Regions from separate parts of the Pseudarthrobacter sp. WHRI 8279 genome, predicted to be linked through region 1. Evidence: predicted binding sites of a transcription regulator. Region 1 holds the regulator's gene; each other region holds the start of a gene.

Region 1 (5,517 bases):
CAATGTCCCGCCAGGCCGGCGGGCAGGTGGGCGGCGCCGCGGCCGGCATGGGCTCGCGCGGTCCCGGTGAAACGAAAATCGAGCTGGACCGCCGTCGCATCCGTACCCGGATGGCCAAGCTGCGGCGGGAGATCGCCGCAATGAAGCCGGCACGCGAGACCAAGCGGGCCAACCGCCGTCGTAATTCCGTGCCGTCCGTTGCGATCGCCGGCTACACCAACGCGGGCAAGTCCTCGCTGCTCAACCGCCTGACCGACGCCGGAGTCCTGGTGGAGAACGCCCTGTTCGCCACCTTGGACCCCACTGTCCGCAAGGCCGAAACTGCGGACGGGCTGGGCTATACGCTCGCGGACACTGTGGGCTTCGTCCGGTCGCTGCCTACGCAGCTGGTGGAGGCGTTCCGCTCCACGCTGGAGGAAGTTGCGGACGCGGACCTCATCCTCCACGTGGTGGACGTCTCGCACCCGGACCCGGAAGGACAGATAGCTGCAGTCCGCAAGGTCTTCAGCGAAGTGGACGCCCGCAAGGTGCCGGAGATCATCGTGCTCAACAAAGCCGACGCCGCCGATCCCTTCGTGGTGGAGCGGCTCAGGCAGCGCGAGCCGCGGCACGTAGTGGTGTCCGCCCGAACGGGCGAAGGCATCGCGGAGCTGCTCAAGGCGATCAGTGACGCCATTCCCAGGCCAGGCGTCAAGCTGGAGCTGCTCATTCCGTACGATCGCGGAGACCTGCTCAGTAAACTCCACGAGTCTGACGCCGAGATCATCAGCGTGGACCACGTGGAGGAAGGCACCCGGGCCGTGGTGATGGTCCGGGAGGGCTTTGCGGCCGAACTGGAACCCTTCGTCAGCAATGACTGACCTCGTGGCCCCGGAAGCCATGGAGACGGCCGGCGAGCAGTTCGTGATCGAACTGCTCGACCGGGCCGTTGCAGGCATGGGCGGACAGAGCCGTGAGGGCCAGCATGAGATGGCCAGGCAGGTGGCCCGTGCGCTGGGAACGGGGGACCACCTCCTGGTCCAGGCAGGCACGGGCACCGGCAAGTCGCTGGCCTACCTGATACCCCTCATCGCCCACGCCCTGGAAAGCAACAAGCCCGCCCTGGTGTCCACGGCCACGCTTGCGCTCCAGACGCAGATCGTTGGCCGGGACCTGCCCCGGCTGCTCAAGGCCATCACTCCCGCCCTGGACAGGCCGGTCAAGGTGGCGCTGGTCAAGGGGCGGTCCAACTATGTCTGCCGGCACAAGCTGGAAGGCGGCTTCCCCAGCGAGGAACCTGCGGAAGGCCAGCTGTTCAGCCTGGGCGAGGACACCAGTGTGCCGCACTTCGCGGCCTCCGTTGGCGGCCCTTCGTCCCAGCTCGGCAAGGAAGTGGTACGCCTGCGGGAGTGGGCGGAGAAGACCGCCACTGGCGACCGCGACGAGCTGCTGCCGGGCGTTACGGACCGCGCCTGGCGCCAGGTGTCCGTGACCTCCATGGAGTGCCTCGGCGCCCAAAAGTGCCCCATGGCAGCAGAGTGCTTCAGTGAACTTGCCCGGCAGGACGCTGCGGAGGCGGACGTCGTGGTCACGAACCACGCGATGCTCGCCGTCAGCGCCTTTGAGGGGCTGGCGGTCCTGCCCGAGTACGACGTCGTGGTGGTGGACGAGGCGCACGAACTCCAGGACCGGGTCACGGGGGCGGTCTCCGGACAGCTGTCCGTGGCCATGGTCCATGCGGCTGCCGCCGGAGCCCGCAAGCACACCGCCATCACCGTTGACGCGCTCAACGCCGCGGCCGCCAACCTGGAACTTGCCCTCGCCGCAGTGCCGAACGGACTGCTGCCCAACGGGCTGAATGAAGAACAGCTGGACTGCGTGGACCAGCTGCGTGATGCCTGCCGCGCCGCCCTCTCGGATTCGAAGGGGGACGGCAATGCCACGCCCGACGGCGGGAGGCAGCTTGCGCGGTCCCGCCTGATGCTCATCCTGGAACTTTGCGAACGGCTCCTCGCTGCCCGGGAGAACCGCGAAGTGGTGTGGTTTTCCCGCGCCAGCGCCTTTGATCCCGCGCAGGAATTTTCCCAGCCGGATGAGACGGCGCCGGCTTTGATCAACATTGCGCCGCTGTCCGTGGCCGGGCGGCTGCGGGAAGGCCTGTTCTCCGGGCACACCGTTGTACTTACTTCTGCCACGCTGGCCATTGGTTCAGCGTTTGAGCCTGCCGCCGGCGGGCTGGGACTCGTGGGCGAGGGTGCCCCCCGCTGGAAAGGCGTGGACGTGGGGTCGCCCTTTGACTACCCCAAGCAGGGCATCCTCTACGTTGCCGGGCACCTGCCGAAGCCCGGAAGGGGCGCATCCCCGGAAGCACTTGACGAACTCGAGGCGCTCATCCGCGCTTCCGGCGGCGGCGCACTGTGCCTGTTTTCCTCCCGGCGCGCCGCAGAGGAAGCCGCCGAAGCCCTCCGCCCCAAGCTGGACATGACGGTCCTCTGCCAGGGCGATTCCACCATGACCGCCCTGGTGAAGCAGTTCGCCGACGAGCCCGATACCTGCCTGTTCGGAACCATGTCCCTGTGGCAGGGCGTGGATGTCCCTGGCGGGTCCTGCCGCCTTGTGGTGATAGACCGGATTCCCTTTCCGCGGCCGGACGATCCCCTCATGACGGCGCGCTCCCGGGCCGTGGCACAGGCTGGCGGCAACGGCTTCATGTCGGTTTCGGCCACCCATGCCGCCATCCGGCTCGCCCAGGGCGCAGGCCGGTTGATCCGCTCCACAGGGGACAAGGGAGTGGTGGCTGTGCTTGACTCACGGCTTGCCACCGAGCGCTACGCAGGGTTCCTCCGGGAAGCGCTGCCGCCGTTCTGGTCCACAACGGACCGGAAGACGGCAATCGCGGCCCTGGAGAGGCTGGCCGGCGAGAACGCCTGACGCCTGGGCGGGGCAGTGTTTGGCCGAGCTGAGTGTTTGGCCCGGCAGGGCCCAACACTGCCGGAGCCTGCTGTGCCCCCGGGGCGGGGGGAACCTGGCTACAGGGAGCGGAGCACTGAAACGACCTTGCCCATGATGGTGGCGTGGTCTCCGAGGATTGGCTCGTACTGGGTGTTCTGGGGGAGCAGCCAGGTGTGGCCGTCACGCTGCCGGAATGTCTTGACGGTGGCCTCATCGTCGAGGAGGGCAGCGACGATCTCGCCGTTGGCTGCATCCGCCTGGCGGCGCACCACAACCCAGTCGCCATCACAGATGGCCGCGTCCACCATGGAATCCCCGGCCACCCGGAGCATAAACAGTTCGCCCTGGCCCACCAGCTGCCGGGGGAGCGGCATAACGTCCTCCACCTGCTGGTCGGCCAGGATGGGACCACCGGCTGCGATGCGGCCAACAAGTGGAACCATCGCAGTGTCAAGGGCAGTGGGCAGCTCCGTGACAGTGGCGCCACCGCTGGGGGGCACTGCTGATGGCTGGCTGGCGGGTTTGGCCGCACCGCCGTCCAAAGTCAGGGGCATCAGGACCTCCATGGCGCGCGGACGCTTCGGGTCACGGCGCAGATAGCCCAGTTTTTCCAGCTGGGACAGCTGGTGGGTGACGCTGGAAAGGCTGGCCAGGCCCACGGTATCTCCGATTTCCCGCATGGACGGGGGGTAGCCGTTCACATTGACGGAACGCTGGATCGTTTCCAGGATCTTTTTCTGCCGTGGCGTCAGGCCCTTGGCGGTCCTCTTCGGTTGCGCGGTTGCCCTGCCCCCGGCGGCTGCTGCTGCCATATTCGCCAATGCCTTTCGGTGTCCGCCGGGCCTATCCACGGCAAGGCCCTGGACGATCCCGCCCCATAATGTCAGACCCTGCTGATCGACTGTCCGGGTGGTTGTTCTTTCGTTCAAAACTAGGCCAGCCACACTGCTTTTTCAAACATTTGTTCTAGCGAGTCTCGACAATGTTCGTTGATAGGTGCTAAAACAGAAGAAGCAAAGTTCGAACATATGTTCTACTGCGAACGCCGGCCATTCGAAAGTGGCACCGGAAAGCCCTAGGGGGCGTCGGAGCAGAACATCCGGGCAGCACAGTATGGTCCAGGAGGGCTCAGTTCATGTCAGCTACATCTGTTTCGCGGGGTTCACGTCCACAGCTGCTCTCTGTGCAGCACCTTCTGTCCCGGCCTGAAGAGCGGCAGCCGGAACGGCCGGCCCCCCTTCCGCCCCTGCGGCTGACCCGGCGCGGCCGCATCGTGCTGATCGGTATTCCCCTGGTTCTTCTGGCCGCCCTGCTGCTCTCGCTGGCAGGCTTCTTCAACTCCCCGGCAAAAGCCTCCGACTCAGACGCGGAGCTCCAGACGACCTCCGCGGTCACCGTGACGGTCCAGCCCGGCCAGTCGCTGTGGGGGATCGCAGCCGCCGTGGCGCCTGATCGCGACGCACGCGATGTTGTGGCCGACATCGTGCAGCTCAACAACCTCTCCGCAGGCGCAGTCTTCCCCGGCCAGCAGTTGTTCGTTCCCGCCGGCTGAGCTGCCATAGCCGGCAGCAGGGTCCGGACCAGCGGGGGCTGCTCCATGGAATGGGCCGGGGGCGCATGCCGAGGGCGAACAGGAACCCGTCACATTTTCCGCCCTCCGGCACGGGCACTAAACTGTTCAGGTGAATGACCAGCTAGAACGCCTGAACCGGCTTCCCCTCCGCAGCAACCTCCGCGGGCTTACCCCTTACGGTGCGCCCCAGCTGGACGTCCCCATCCTCCTGAACGTCAACGAAAACACCCATGGTGTTCCGGCGGACGTAAGGGCGGCCATCAGTGCGGCAGTCACCGAAGCCGCCGCGGGCCTGAACCGCTACCCGGACCGGGAGTTCACGGAACTGCGCAAAGCGCTGGCGGAATATCTGGGCCACGGCCTCGATGAGACCAACCTCTGGGCTGCGAACGGCTCAAACGAGGTACTCCAGCAGATCCTCCAGGCATTCGGCGGTCCCGGACGCACAGCGCTCGGCTTTCCCCCCACGTACTCGATGTATCCGCTGCTGGCCAGCGGAACGGACACCGAATACATCGTCGGAGAGCGCGCCGAAGGCTACGGCCTCAGCGCTGAATCGGCAGCGCGGCAGGTCAAGGAACTGCAGCCCAACATCGTCTTCCTCTGTTCGCCCAACAACCCCACGGGGACCGGGCTGGGGCTGGATGTCGTGGAGGCCGTGTACGAGGCAGGCGAAGCAAGCCAGACCATCGTCATTGTCGATGAGGCATACCACGAGTTCGCACACGACGGGACGCCCAGCGCACTGACGTTGCTGCCCGGCCGGGAGCGGCTGATCGTGTCCAGGACCATGAGCAAGGCATTCGCGCTGGCCGGAGCCCGACTGGGCTACATGGCTGCCGCACCCGAAGTTGCCGATGCCCTCCGCCTGGTCCGGCTGCCGTACCACCTCTCAGCCATCACGCAGGCCACTGCCCTGGCTGCCCTCCAGCACCGCGAGGCACTGATGGCGGATGTGGAAGACATCAAGAAGCAGCGGGACCGCATCGTGTCGGAGCTGACGCGGATGGGCC
Region 2 (5,517 bases), 1.4 Mb from region 1:
GGACGGAATGGACGGCAGGGCCGCGCCCGTCTCGATGGCCAGCGCGGCCACCCCACGTTCGGCCAGCTCCCAGATGTAGCCGATACGCCGCTTATCCGTCGCCGCGGCCAGCGCCTGGCCGCCGGTGAGCAGCAGCTCACCTCCGCCAAGTAACGGGGCGATGTCCAAGACCTCACTGGAGTGGATCCAGCGCAGCTGCGTCTGGGCCGCAATGGCAGCAGCCGCGCGGATTACTGGATCCGCGGGGGTGAGGGTGGAATGTTTCAAAACATCCTGCAGCCGTATTGGCATGACACTCCGTCGCATAGAAGGCAAATCTTCACGACACATTGTATGTGGTGGTTGTGGCATGAGCCACATAATCTGGATCTATCCCTTTCACTTATGGAGGCTTTCCCCATGCAAGACAACCTCTCCACGAAGCAGTCAGGGCCGGCAATGGCGCCGGCCGAGGACTGCGAGGCCTGGCTCCAGCCCATTCCCGAGTCACAGCGCACGCACAAAGTTTCCGGCCAATTCTGGATCTGGGCCGGCGCCAACCTGGCCCCCATCAACTGGGTGCTCGGCGCCCTCGGAATCCACCTGGGGCTTGGTTTCGCGGACACCGTCACCGTCCTGGTCTTGGGCAACCTGATCGGCATGCTGCTCTTTGGCTGCTTCGTCCTGCTGGGCCAGAAGACGGGCGCCACCGGCATGGTCCTGGCCCGGGCCGCCTTCGGCCGGCGGGGCAACTACCTCCCGGCAGCCATCCAGGCGCTCCTGGTGATCGGCTGGTGCGCCGTGAACACCTGGATCATCCTGGACCTGGTGATGGCACTGTTCGGAACGCTTGGCTGGGTGGATCCCACGGCGCAGAACTATGCCTGGAAAATTGCTGTGGCCACGGGGATCATGGCCACCCAAGTAGCCATTGCCTGGTTTGGCTACAAGGCAATCGCCGCCTTTGAAAAGTGGACCGTCCCGCCCACCATCATCATCCTGGCCGTCATGTCCGCTGTTGCCTGGTTCGGCATGAAGATCGACTGGGCCTACGCCGGCCCAGCAGGCAACATCCTGGAAGGCTCCGAGCGGATCGCAGCCATGAGCGCCGTGATGACCGCCATCGGCATCGGCTGGGGCATCACCTGGTTCACGTACGCCGCCGACTACTCCCGCTTCGTCAGCACGGAAGTTCCCAAGAAGAAGGTCTACCTGGCGTCCGTCCTGGGCCAGTTCATCCCGGTGGTCTGGCTTGGCGTCCTGGGTGCCAGCCTGGCCACCAACAGCGGCGAGATCGACCCCGGAAAGCTCATCGTCCAGAACTTCGGGGTCCTGGCGCTGCCCGTCCTGCTGATGGTGCTGCACGGCCCCATCGCCACCAACATCCTGAACATCTACACCTTCTCGGTGGCCACCCAGTCACTGGACATCACCATCAGCCGCCGCAAGCTGAACCTGTTCGTCGGCGTCTTCTCGCTGATCGCCGTCGTTTTCTTCATCTTCCAGGAGGACTTCGCAGCGGTCCTGGACGCGTGGCTCATCGGCCTGGTGGCCTGGGTGGCTGCCTGGGGCGGCGTCATGCTGGTGCACTACTTCTGGATCGAGAAGCGCTGGCCCGGCAACCCCGCGCGGCTGTTCGACGGCGTGGGCACCAAGCGGCTGCCGGGCGTCAACTGGGCGGGCGTCACCTCCCTCCTGGTGGGCATCTTCGCCACCTGGCTGTTTATGTACGGCCTCGTCCCCGCCATGCAGGGCCCCTTCGCCGTGGCCATGGGCGGCCTGGATCTATCCTGGCTGGCCGGCGGGCTGGCGAGCGCCACGAGCTACGCCATCCTGGGCCCGAGGGTACACCGCAAGTACCTCGAATCCTCCCCGGCCGCCAGTACCGACGCCCAGCCCTCCCCGGCCCTGGCCGGAATCCCTGCCAGGCCCAGCGCCCAGGCCGGCCTCTAATTTAGGAACACCTGCCATGACCTTTGAAGCATTCCCGGACTCCGCCCACCCGATCACCTGGCCGGAGGGCAAGCAGGCAGCAGCCTCCTTCACCTTCGACGTCGACGCCGAATCCTGCACCATCGCCCACGATCCCAAGAGCACCAGCCGGATGTCCCTGATGACCCACCAGTCCTACGGGCCCAAGGTCGCAGTCCCCCGGCTGCTGCAGATCCTCCGGCGGCAGGACATCCGCGCCACCTTCTTCATCCCCGGCTTCACGGCCGAGTGCTATCCGGACACCGTCCGGCGCATCGTGGATGCGGGACACGAGGTGGCGCACCACGGTTACCTGCACGAGCCGATGCAGGGCATCGACGCCGAGACGGAGGCCCGGTACATCGACCGCGGCCTGGAGGCGCTGGCCAAGGTGGCTGGAGTGGAGCCGGTTGGCTACCGGGCGCCATGGTGGGAACTGAACTGGCACTCCCCGGCGCTGCTCGCCGATCGCGGCTTCCTTTACGATTCGAGCCTGCTCGACGGCGACGCCCCCTACCGCTTCAGCGTCGCCCCGGGTGACTCCCGGGACATTGTGGAGATTCCGGTGGACTGGGCGCTGGACGACTGGGAGCAGTACGCGTTCTACCCCGGCGTCACCGGCAGCGGCGTCATCGAAAGCCCGGCGAAGGTGCTGGAAATGTGGACGCTTGAGGCCGAGGCGCACCACGCGCAGGGCAGCTGCTTCGTCCTCACCAACCACCCGTTCATCTCCGGCCGGCCCTCCAAGGCTGTGGCCCTGGAGCGGCTAATTGAGCGAGTGAAAGGGATGGACGGCATGTGGGTGGCCACCATGGAGGAAATCGCGGAGCACACCCGCCGGACGGTTCAGGAAGTCCACACCCACGCCCGGATCCAGGTGCCTTCCTTCCCGGACACCGGGGCGAAGTTCACGCCGTCGGTGGTGCGGGAGTCGCGGCCCGCCGTTGCCGGCTAACAGGAAACAGCTTGAACCAGGAGTGGTGCTGTCCCATGAGGACAGCACCACTCCTGTATTTAAAGGGTGTCTACGTCAGGCGCGGCAGCGTTGCTGTTTGTTAAGGCGCGACGGCGGATGCCACCACGGCGGCGCGGCCTGCAGTCCGGAGGGGATGGCTTTGTCAGAGGCAGGGACTACACTGAAGTAATCGAACATATATTCGAATAAAGGTGTGTTGTGGGCGTTATTATCGGTCCCCGCGTGATAGATGCGGGCGCCTCATTGTTCTCGGTGCTGATCTCACCGGTGCCCGTCGCCGCGGGGTTCCCTTCGCCGGCGCAGGACTACTTTGATGGCCGGATCGACCTGAACGCCCACCTGATCAAGGACATCACCAGCACCTTTGTTGTCCGTGTAACGGGAGATTCCATGGAGCGCGCCGGCATCAGCGACGGTGATGAGCTGATCGTCAACAGGGCGCTGGAACCGAAGGACGGGTCCGTGGTCATCGCCGTACTGGACGGGGAACTGACCGTGAAGCGCCTGCGCCTGACTGCCACGGGAGTGGTGCTGCAGGCGGAAAATCCAAAGTATCCGGACATCAGGGTGCCTGCCCTCTCCGAGCTGACCATCTGGGGCGTGGCCACGAGGTGCCTGCACCATGTCTAGCCACCGCCGTCCGCAGGCACTGCCATGAGCAAGCCCGCCATCATGCGGCAGATGCCGCAGATCGCCCACGTGGACGTGAACTGCTTCTACGCCTCGGCGGAACGTGCCTTCGATCCTTCGCTGGAGGGCAGGCCGCTGGTGGTGCTTTCGAACAACGACGGCTGCGCCGTGACCCGCTCCCCCGAAGCGAAAGCCCTGGGCATTGCCACCGGCGAGCCATGGTTCAAACTCGCGCCCCGCGCGAAGGAATGGGGACTGGTGGCCAAGTCCAGCAACTACGAACTCTACGGGGACATCAGTGCCCGGGTCATGGAGTTGCTCAGCAGGTACTCGGCGTGGTTGGAGGTTTACAGCATCGACGAGGCCTTCCTCGGGGTGAAGGGTGAGCCGGAGCAGCTGCTGGCTCTGGGCAGGACCATGAAAAACGCCGTCCGCCGCAACGTCGGGGTGCCGGTATGCGTTGGAATCGCGCCCACCAAAACCCTGGCCAAGCTGTGCAACAAGTGGGCTAAGAACAACCCCGCGTTTGGCGGGGTATGCCACTGGGACAGCGTTCCTGCTGCCGTGCGGGAGCAACTGCTGGCACGCCTGTCCGTCGAGGAAATCTGGGGCATCGCCGGCCGCCTGGCCAAACGCCTGAACGCGATCGGCATCCACACCATCCTGGACCTCGCCCGCGCCGACCCCGTGGCCATCCGGGACAAGTTCTCGGTAGTCATGATGCGCACCGTCCTGGAGCTCAACGGCACACCCTGCATCCCCATGGAGGAGGAACGCCTGGGCCGGGACCAGCTGATCTTTTCGCGTTCCTTCGCCACCCCGGTCACCACCGCTGCCGGGCTGCGGCAGGTCCTCAGCATCTACGGCCAGAATGCGAGCGCGCGGCTGGCCAAACATGGGCTGCAGGCGAAAGTCCTCACGGCATTCGCCGGCACCTCGCCCTTCAGCGGGCAGGAACAGTCCTATCCATCGGTGTGCGTCCCGCTGCCGATGCCCACAGCGGACCCGCTCCTGCTCACCCGGGCGGCGCACGCCCTGCTGCCCAATATCCGCGACGGCGTGAGGTACGCCAAAGTGGGGCTCATGCTCACGGACCTGCGGCCCACCGGCAACCAATCCCCGCTGGAGCTGTTCGAGAACCGGCACGAGGAACGCCGCATCGGCACCCTCCTGGAAGACGTAAGCAGCCGCTTCGGACGCGGCTCCATTGGCCTCGGGCACGGCGGGATCAAAACGGGCCTGGACTGGACCATGAAACGGAACATGCGCTCGCCCCGCTACACCACCCACTGGGACGAACTCCCGCTCGTCAAAGCCGCCTAAACGGCTGCTGTTTGAACCACCCAGGCGTCCACGGCCAGAGGTCAGGCCCGGGCTTCGGCGAGGTCCTTGAGTTTGGCGAGGGCCACGGGCCAAGTGTCATTCAGCATTGCCGCCCACTCGTCCACGCTGTCAAGCTCCACCTCGACCCTCGTCACGCCGCCGGCTTCGGTGAATGAATAGTTTTCGTGGGCTCCAATGAATCCCTTCGCCGCATCGCTGGTCCTGTCCTCCACACCACCTACGATCTGGCCGAGATATCGCAGGGAGACGAACTCATGCGGCCTGATTTCCTCAACTGTTGCGATCATCCCTCCCACGGACCCCTCGCCGTCCGGGCCGAGGAACCGAATTTCGCTGCCCGGGTTCCAGTCGCCCTCATAGAAGGAACCCGTCTCGCTGAAAGCGCTCGTCCATTCCCGGTACGTGGCATCCTCGAGCATCGTGGCCCAGACTGCCTCGGCGGGAGCGTTGATTTTTACCTCAAATTTCAGCTTTTCCATGCCTGATCGTACGTCTGCTTCAGGCCCGGAAACAGGCCCCGGTGAACGGCAACCCTTGGAACCCATTGCACAGGGGGCACTCCTTCAGGCGCCCTGGAAAAAGACGTCCGGCGACGTTTCTTGTCGCTGCGCTACGTC
Region 3 (5,517 bases), 610 kb from region 1:
TGTGTGGACGTTACGTAATGGCACGCGCCGTGGGGGACCTCCTTGCCGAGTTCGACGCCGAGCTTGAGGACGAAGTCAGCATCCCGCCGTCGTGGAATGTGGCACCGACAGACGACGTCCCGATCGTCCTTGAACGCCTGGTGGACGGCGAATCCGGAAACAGGCACGTCCGCCAGCTCCATGTGGCCCGCTGGGGGCTGGTCCCGTCATGGGCCAAGGACCCCGGCATCGGCTCCCGGATGATCAATGCCCGCAGCGAGTCCGTCCTTGAAAAGCCGGCGTTCCGGAAAGCCATCCAGTCCCGCCGCTGCGCTGTCCCGGCAGACGGCTACTACGAGTGGAAGCAGGGCCCGGGTAAGTCCAAGCAGCCCTACTACGTGCACCCGGCCGCTGGCCACGGCCTGGCGTTCGCGGGGCTCTATGAGTGGTGGAAGGATCCCTCCTGGCCGGCAGGGGAGCCTGGCGGGTGGCTGCTCTCAACGTCCATCCTGACCACTGACACGCCCCCGCCTGGCAGTGAGTCCACCGTGTTTGGAAAACTAACGGCACTCCATGACCGGGTCCCCCTGCCCATGGACAAAGCCACCATGCAGGCCTGGCTTGACCCCCAGGCCGATGATCCGGCAGGACTTGTGGACCTGGTACGGGCGGGGGTCAAGGACGTGGCCGCTGACTGGCACGTGGAATCCGTAGGGAAAGAAGTCGGCAACGTCAGGAACAACGGGCCCGAACTGATTCAACCCGTGGAAGCCCTTTTCTAGCAGCAGGCCCTCAAGCAGCCCGGACCAAGCCGGGCGAAGCGACTAAACGGTGACCGCACCGTCGTCGTCCACTGCCCAGGTGGGGTTGTAGGCCACCTCCCAGCGGAATCCGTCCGGGTCCGCGAAGTAGCCGCTGTAACCGCCCCAGGGCTGGGTGATGGGCTCGGAGATGATCTCCGCCCCAGCGGCGGCGGCCTCCTCCATAACGCGGTCCACGTCCTCAGTACCGGGAAGATTGTGGCTCAACGTGATGCAGGGGACAGCTCCGGATGCCGTGACGCCGGCATCTGCCTGCATCTGGCGCACGTCCCACAGCGACAGCACCAGCCCGTGATTCACCTGGATGAACACCACATCACCGGGAACCTCGCGGTGGACGGGCCAGCCAAGCCCGTCAACGTAGAAGGCCCGGGACGCGGCAACACTGCGGACGCCCAGCGAAATGAAGTCGACTCTTGGCTGCATGCTTCGATACTGTCAGACGATGGCGACAATTCAAGGAAACGATAGAGATGCTTTGGCCGACAAGGAACAGCTCGCTGCCGTCCGGGTTGCTGTTGACGAAGTGGATGAACAGATCGTCACCCTCATCGCCCGCCGCGAACGGCTGATCCGTATTGCCGGGACGCTCAAGGGCGACGACGCCGAGGTCCGTGCGCCCGGCCGGGTGGAGCGGATCATTGAGCATGTCCGCTCAGCCGCGGAAAAGAAGGACATTGACCCGGACATCGTTGAGTCCACGTACCGGGCCATGATCTCCGGCTTTATTGAACTGGAACTGAAGGTCCACAAAGAGAACAGCTGATCTGCCGCGGTTCAGGCCCTGCTTACAGGTTTTCCTCCACGGGGACCCCGTGCTGGTACTCCCTGCCCTCCGCCTCGCTGAAGGCTGACATGAGGTGTCCCTTGCCCAGCCCGTTCAGGGCAGCAAGGGGAAAGCTCCCGGTGATGCTGTTCCCTGAATGGCTCACACCCGAGAGGTCGTAGTCTTCCTCGACCCCCTGTTCCCGGTTGAAGGAATAGAAGGCAATGGCCTTCCCGTTCATGAACTCAATACACAGCCTCCGCTGCGAGGAATAGTCGGGCGTAGCCCCCACCAGCCCCACCACGTAAGCACCGGAATCCGGGATGGAGCCGTCTATATCGAACGTGGCCACCACCGTGGAGTCCTGGGTTGTGATGCTTGCCTGCTTCAGAAGTGCGTCTTGGGTTTTCATGGCACAATCCTGCTCCCTGGCGATCGGTCCGTCCACCCTTGCCGGCCAATCTTCTTAGTCCCTCCCATGGCCCATCTATGCTCCCGTTCCGGGCAGGGGTAGACTGATGTTATTCGAATATGTGTTCGAATGTTTCCAGTTCTATCCAGCCGGGGAGGCGCCATGGGTATGTTCAGCGAATCCGTGGATGTCCAGTGCGCTGCGGACGGCCAACCAAGCAGCCTGCTGTGGGCAGGACGGTCCTATACCGTCTGCACTGAACCCGTGCGCTGGTACGAACGTAGGCAATGGTGGGCCGAAGAAAGCCGCGCACCGCTGGGCAGCGGACCCGGAGTGGTGGACCATGAGATCTGGCGCGTCCAGGTCCTTCCATCTAATCCGGGGCGAGGTTCTGAAGCGCCGGAAGAACCGCTGACCCTTGACCTCACCCGGCATATCCGCAGCGGCCGCTGGCGGCTCCTGCGCATCCATGACGCACTCAGGCCCAGGACAGCATGAGTTTCACCCATCTTCACGTTTCCACCGCCTTCAGCGCCCATTACGGCGTCTCGTGGCCCGAGGAACTGGCGCAGGCCGCAGCCGCTGACGGCGCAACCGCGCTCGCCTGCACGGACAGGGACGGTCTGTACGGAACCATCAAACACCTCAAGGCGTGCATGGCAGCAGGCATAGACCCCATCGTTGGGGTTGACCTTGCCGTTTTCGACGACGACGGCGACCACCGCACGCAGCTGGCCGGAAGGGTGGTGGTGCTGGCCCGGGGCCACAACAACGGGGCAGGCTACCGTGCCCTCTGCAGACTGATTTCCGACGCCCACGCCCGCACCACGGGGAAGGCCGGGGGAGCAGTCCCCGTGGCCGTCACCCGGGCCGAGCTGGCTTCCCGCACCCTTGATCCCCAAACCCTCAAACCAGTGCTGACTGTCCTGCTCGGGCCTGATTCCGACGTCGGACGGGCCATGGGAGGGCGCCGCTACCTTCGCCCGCGCACCCTCTTCAAGCAATGGCTGGATGCCATGCCCCCAGGCACGCTGGTGGCCGAAATCGTGTCCCAGCTCAGCGCACCGGGAAAGCCGTTGAGCACCGCCCACGCCGTCCGGATGCTCAGGCTTGCCGAAGAGCATCATGTTCCTGCTGTCCTGACCAACGCCGTCAGGTACTGCGCAGCCGACGGTGCCCCCACCGCCGATGTTCTCGACTCAGCCCGCACCCTGAAATCCCTGCCTGAACTCGCGGATGAACCGCTGCTTCAGCCAACCGGCCAGGGATGGCTGAAGTCTTCACCGGAAATGCTCCGGCTGGGCAAAGAGATCATTTCAGCGGCAGGATACGGTGCCGCGGACCTGAAACAGCTGATGGCCCAAACCGAGGCGCTCGCCGACCGCTGCCGGATGGATCCGGTCACTGACATGGGCTGGAAGCAGCCGGTAGTGCCCGAAGCCTCAGTCATAGGCATCAGCCAGGATCCACACGTTGAACTGGTCCAGCGGTGCCAGGCCGGTATCAGCCGGCGCTTTCCGGGAATTGCTGGCGCAGCCGGAGAGAGGATGCTCTCCCGGCTCGACCATGAGCTGGGCATCATCCGCAACCTCGGGTTTTCCTCCTACTTCCTGACCGTCGCCGAGGTATCACGCATGATCCAGGAGATGGGAGTGCGGGCGGCTGCCCGGGGATCAGGCGCCTCAAGCCTGGTCAACTACCTGATTGACGTCAGCCAGGTGAACCCCTTGCAGCACGACCTCATCTTTGAACGGTTCCTTTCACAGGACCGCGCAACCCTTCCGGACATCGATATTGACGTTGAAAGCGCGGAGCGGCATAACGTCTACCACCGCATTTTCAAGAGATTCGGTTCCGAGCGGGTCACCCTGATGAGCATGCAGAACGGATACCGGGCCCGGGGTGCGGTGCGGGACGTGGGGATGGCGCTGGGCATGGACGACGACGAGGTGGGGGAGATCGCCAAGCAGCTGTGGCGTTTTTCTGCGCGGAAATTCCGTGAGGCACTGCAGGAAAAACCTGAACTCCGGGAATTCGCCGGCAGGGTGGAGCAGCGCGATCAGGACGGGAACCAGCAGCTTGACCTGCTGGTTGACCTGACGGAACGCCTGGACCGGCTGCCCCGCCACATATCCATGCACCCCTGTGGCGTAATCCTTGGCGACGCTACCCTCCTGGACCGCACCCCGGTGCAGCCCAGCGGGCTGGGGCTGCCCATGAGCCAGTTCGATAAGCACGACATGGATCCCATGGGCATGCTCAAGCTTGACGTCCTGGGAGTCCGGATGCAGAGCGCCATGGCGTTTGCCGTCCGTGAAGTCATCCGCATCCACCCGTCCAAACAGGAAGTGGTGGCCGCCGGAAGGCATCCGTCCGGACCTGACGGCACAGGGCCCGACTACATTGCTGACAATGGCCACATCAACCTCAATGCAGTTCCCCTTGATGATGAAGCCACCTTTGATCTCATCAGAAGCACCCACACCCTGGGCTGTTTCCAGATTGAATCACCCGGCCAGCGGGAACTGATCGGCAAGATGGCGCCCCGGGAGTTCAACGATCTCATCATCGACATCTCGCTGTTCCGTCCCGGCCCCATGAAGTCGGACATGGTCCGGCCCTTCCTGGAACACCGGCACGGTTTCGCCCCCGAGGTCTATCCGCATCCGGACCTTAAACCAGTGCTGGCGGAAACCCATGGCGTTACCGTCTTCCATGAACAGATACTGCGGACCTTTGATGTCATGACCGGATGCGGCCTGGCCCGCGCTGACGAGTTCCGCCGGGCCCTGGGAAATGAGGCACTCGAACTGGGGGTGGAGGAATTCTTCCGCAAAGCTGCCAGGATCAAGGGTTACCAGCCTGAGGTGGTGGACAACGTCTGGGGGACGCTGAAGGCCTTTGGAAGTTTTGGATTCTGCAAAGCACACGGCGCCGCCTTTGCCGTTCCCACCTACCAGTCGGCCTGGCTGAAGGCCCATCATCCAGAAGCGTTCCTTGCCGGCCTGTGGGAGCACGATCCCGGCATGTACCCCAAGAGGCTCCTGGTGGCGGAAGCCCGGCGGCTCGGGATTCCCATCCTTCCCCTGGACATTAACCGCAGCAAGGCCGAGTACCGGGTGGAACGGATCGAAGAAGGCAAGGACGCAGGAAAACTGGGTATCAGGCTCAGCCTGAACGGCATCTACGGGCTTTCTATAACAGAACTCAAACGCATCGTCGCGGGCCAGCCCTATGACTCCCTTGCGGACCTGAGGGCGCGGTCACGGGTCAGCAAGCCCAATATCAAGCGGTTGGCCCAGCTGGGGGCTTTTGATTCGCTTCACCGTGAGGCGGGCGGCACGGCAAACCGGGCCGACCTCGTCCACCACCTGCAACAGATCCAGGGGTCCAGCAGTGGGCGGAAAGGCGTGGAAGTCCTTGAGGGCCAGCTGTCCCTGCCCTTGGGGGATGTTGAACTGCGCAATGTTAAGCCGGGGCTCCCGTCGCCAACAATTGTGGAAAACGTGCGGGCTGAACTGGACCTGATGGCCGTGGAC

What was found. Region 1 encodes LexA, which represses DNA repair genes until DNA is damaged. Its sites were predicted from a motif close to TCGAACANNTGTTCGA; they were not measured.
Region 2: a site for LexA is predicted at 3,096-3,111, ahead of ABRP28_RS16585 (LexA family transcriptional regulator). Genes of this name have one in related genera too.
Region 3: a site for LexA is predicted at 2,092-2,107, ahead of ABRP28_RS05715 (DUF6504 family protein). Genes of this name have one in related genera too.

Annotation. Positions count from the first base shown of each region.
Region 1 covers NZ_CP168162.1:663,258-668,774, forward strand. Annotated here, with positions in the region: gene hflX (GTPase HflX) at 1-860, shown strand, start outside; gene ABRP28_RS02980 (ATP-dependent DNA helicase) at 853-2,910, shown strand; gene lexA (transcriptional repressor LexA) at 3,009-3,743, opposite strand; gene ABRP28_RS02990 (LysM peptidoglycan-binding domain-containing protein) at 4,067-4,483, shown strand; gene ABRP28_RS02995 (histidinol-phosphate transaminase) at 4,614-5,517, shown strand, end outside.
Region 2 covers NZ_CP168162.1:3,609,321-3,614,837, reverse strand. Annotated here, with positions in the region: gene ABRP28_RS16600 (PucR family transcriptional regulator ligand-binding domain-containing protein) at 1-291, opposite strand, end outside; gene ABRP28_RS16595 (cytosine permease) at 400-1,932, shown strand; gene ABRP28_RS16590 (polysaccharide deacetylase) at 1,949-2,905, shown strand; gene ABRP28_RS16585 (LexA family transcriptional regulator) at 3,125-3,556, shown strand; gene ABRP28_RS16580 (Y-family DNA polymerase) at 3,581-4,879, shown strand; gene ABRP28_RS16575 (SRPBCC domain-containing protein) at 4,921-5,379, opposite strand.
Region 3 covers NZ_CP168162.1:1,278,211-1,283,727, reverse strand. Annotated here, with positions in the region: gene ABRP28_RS05735 (SOS response-associated peptidase) at 1-761, shown strand, start outside; gene ABRP28_RS05730 (VOC family protein) at 804-1,226, opposite strand; gene ABRP28_RS05725 (chorismate mutase) at 1,246-1,566, shown strand; gene ABRP28_RS05720 (hypothetical protein) at 1,589-1,978, opposite strand; gene ABRP28_RS05715 (DUF6504 family protein) at 2,141-2,476, shown strand; gene ABRP28_RS05710 (DNA polymerase III subunit alpha) at 2,473-5,517, shown strand, end outside.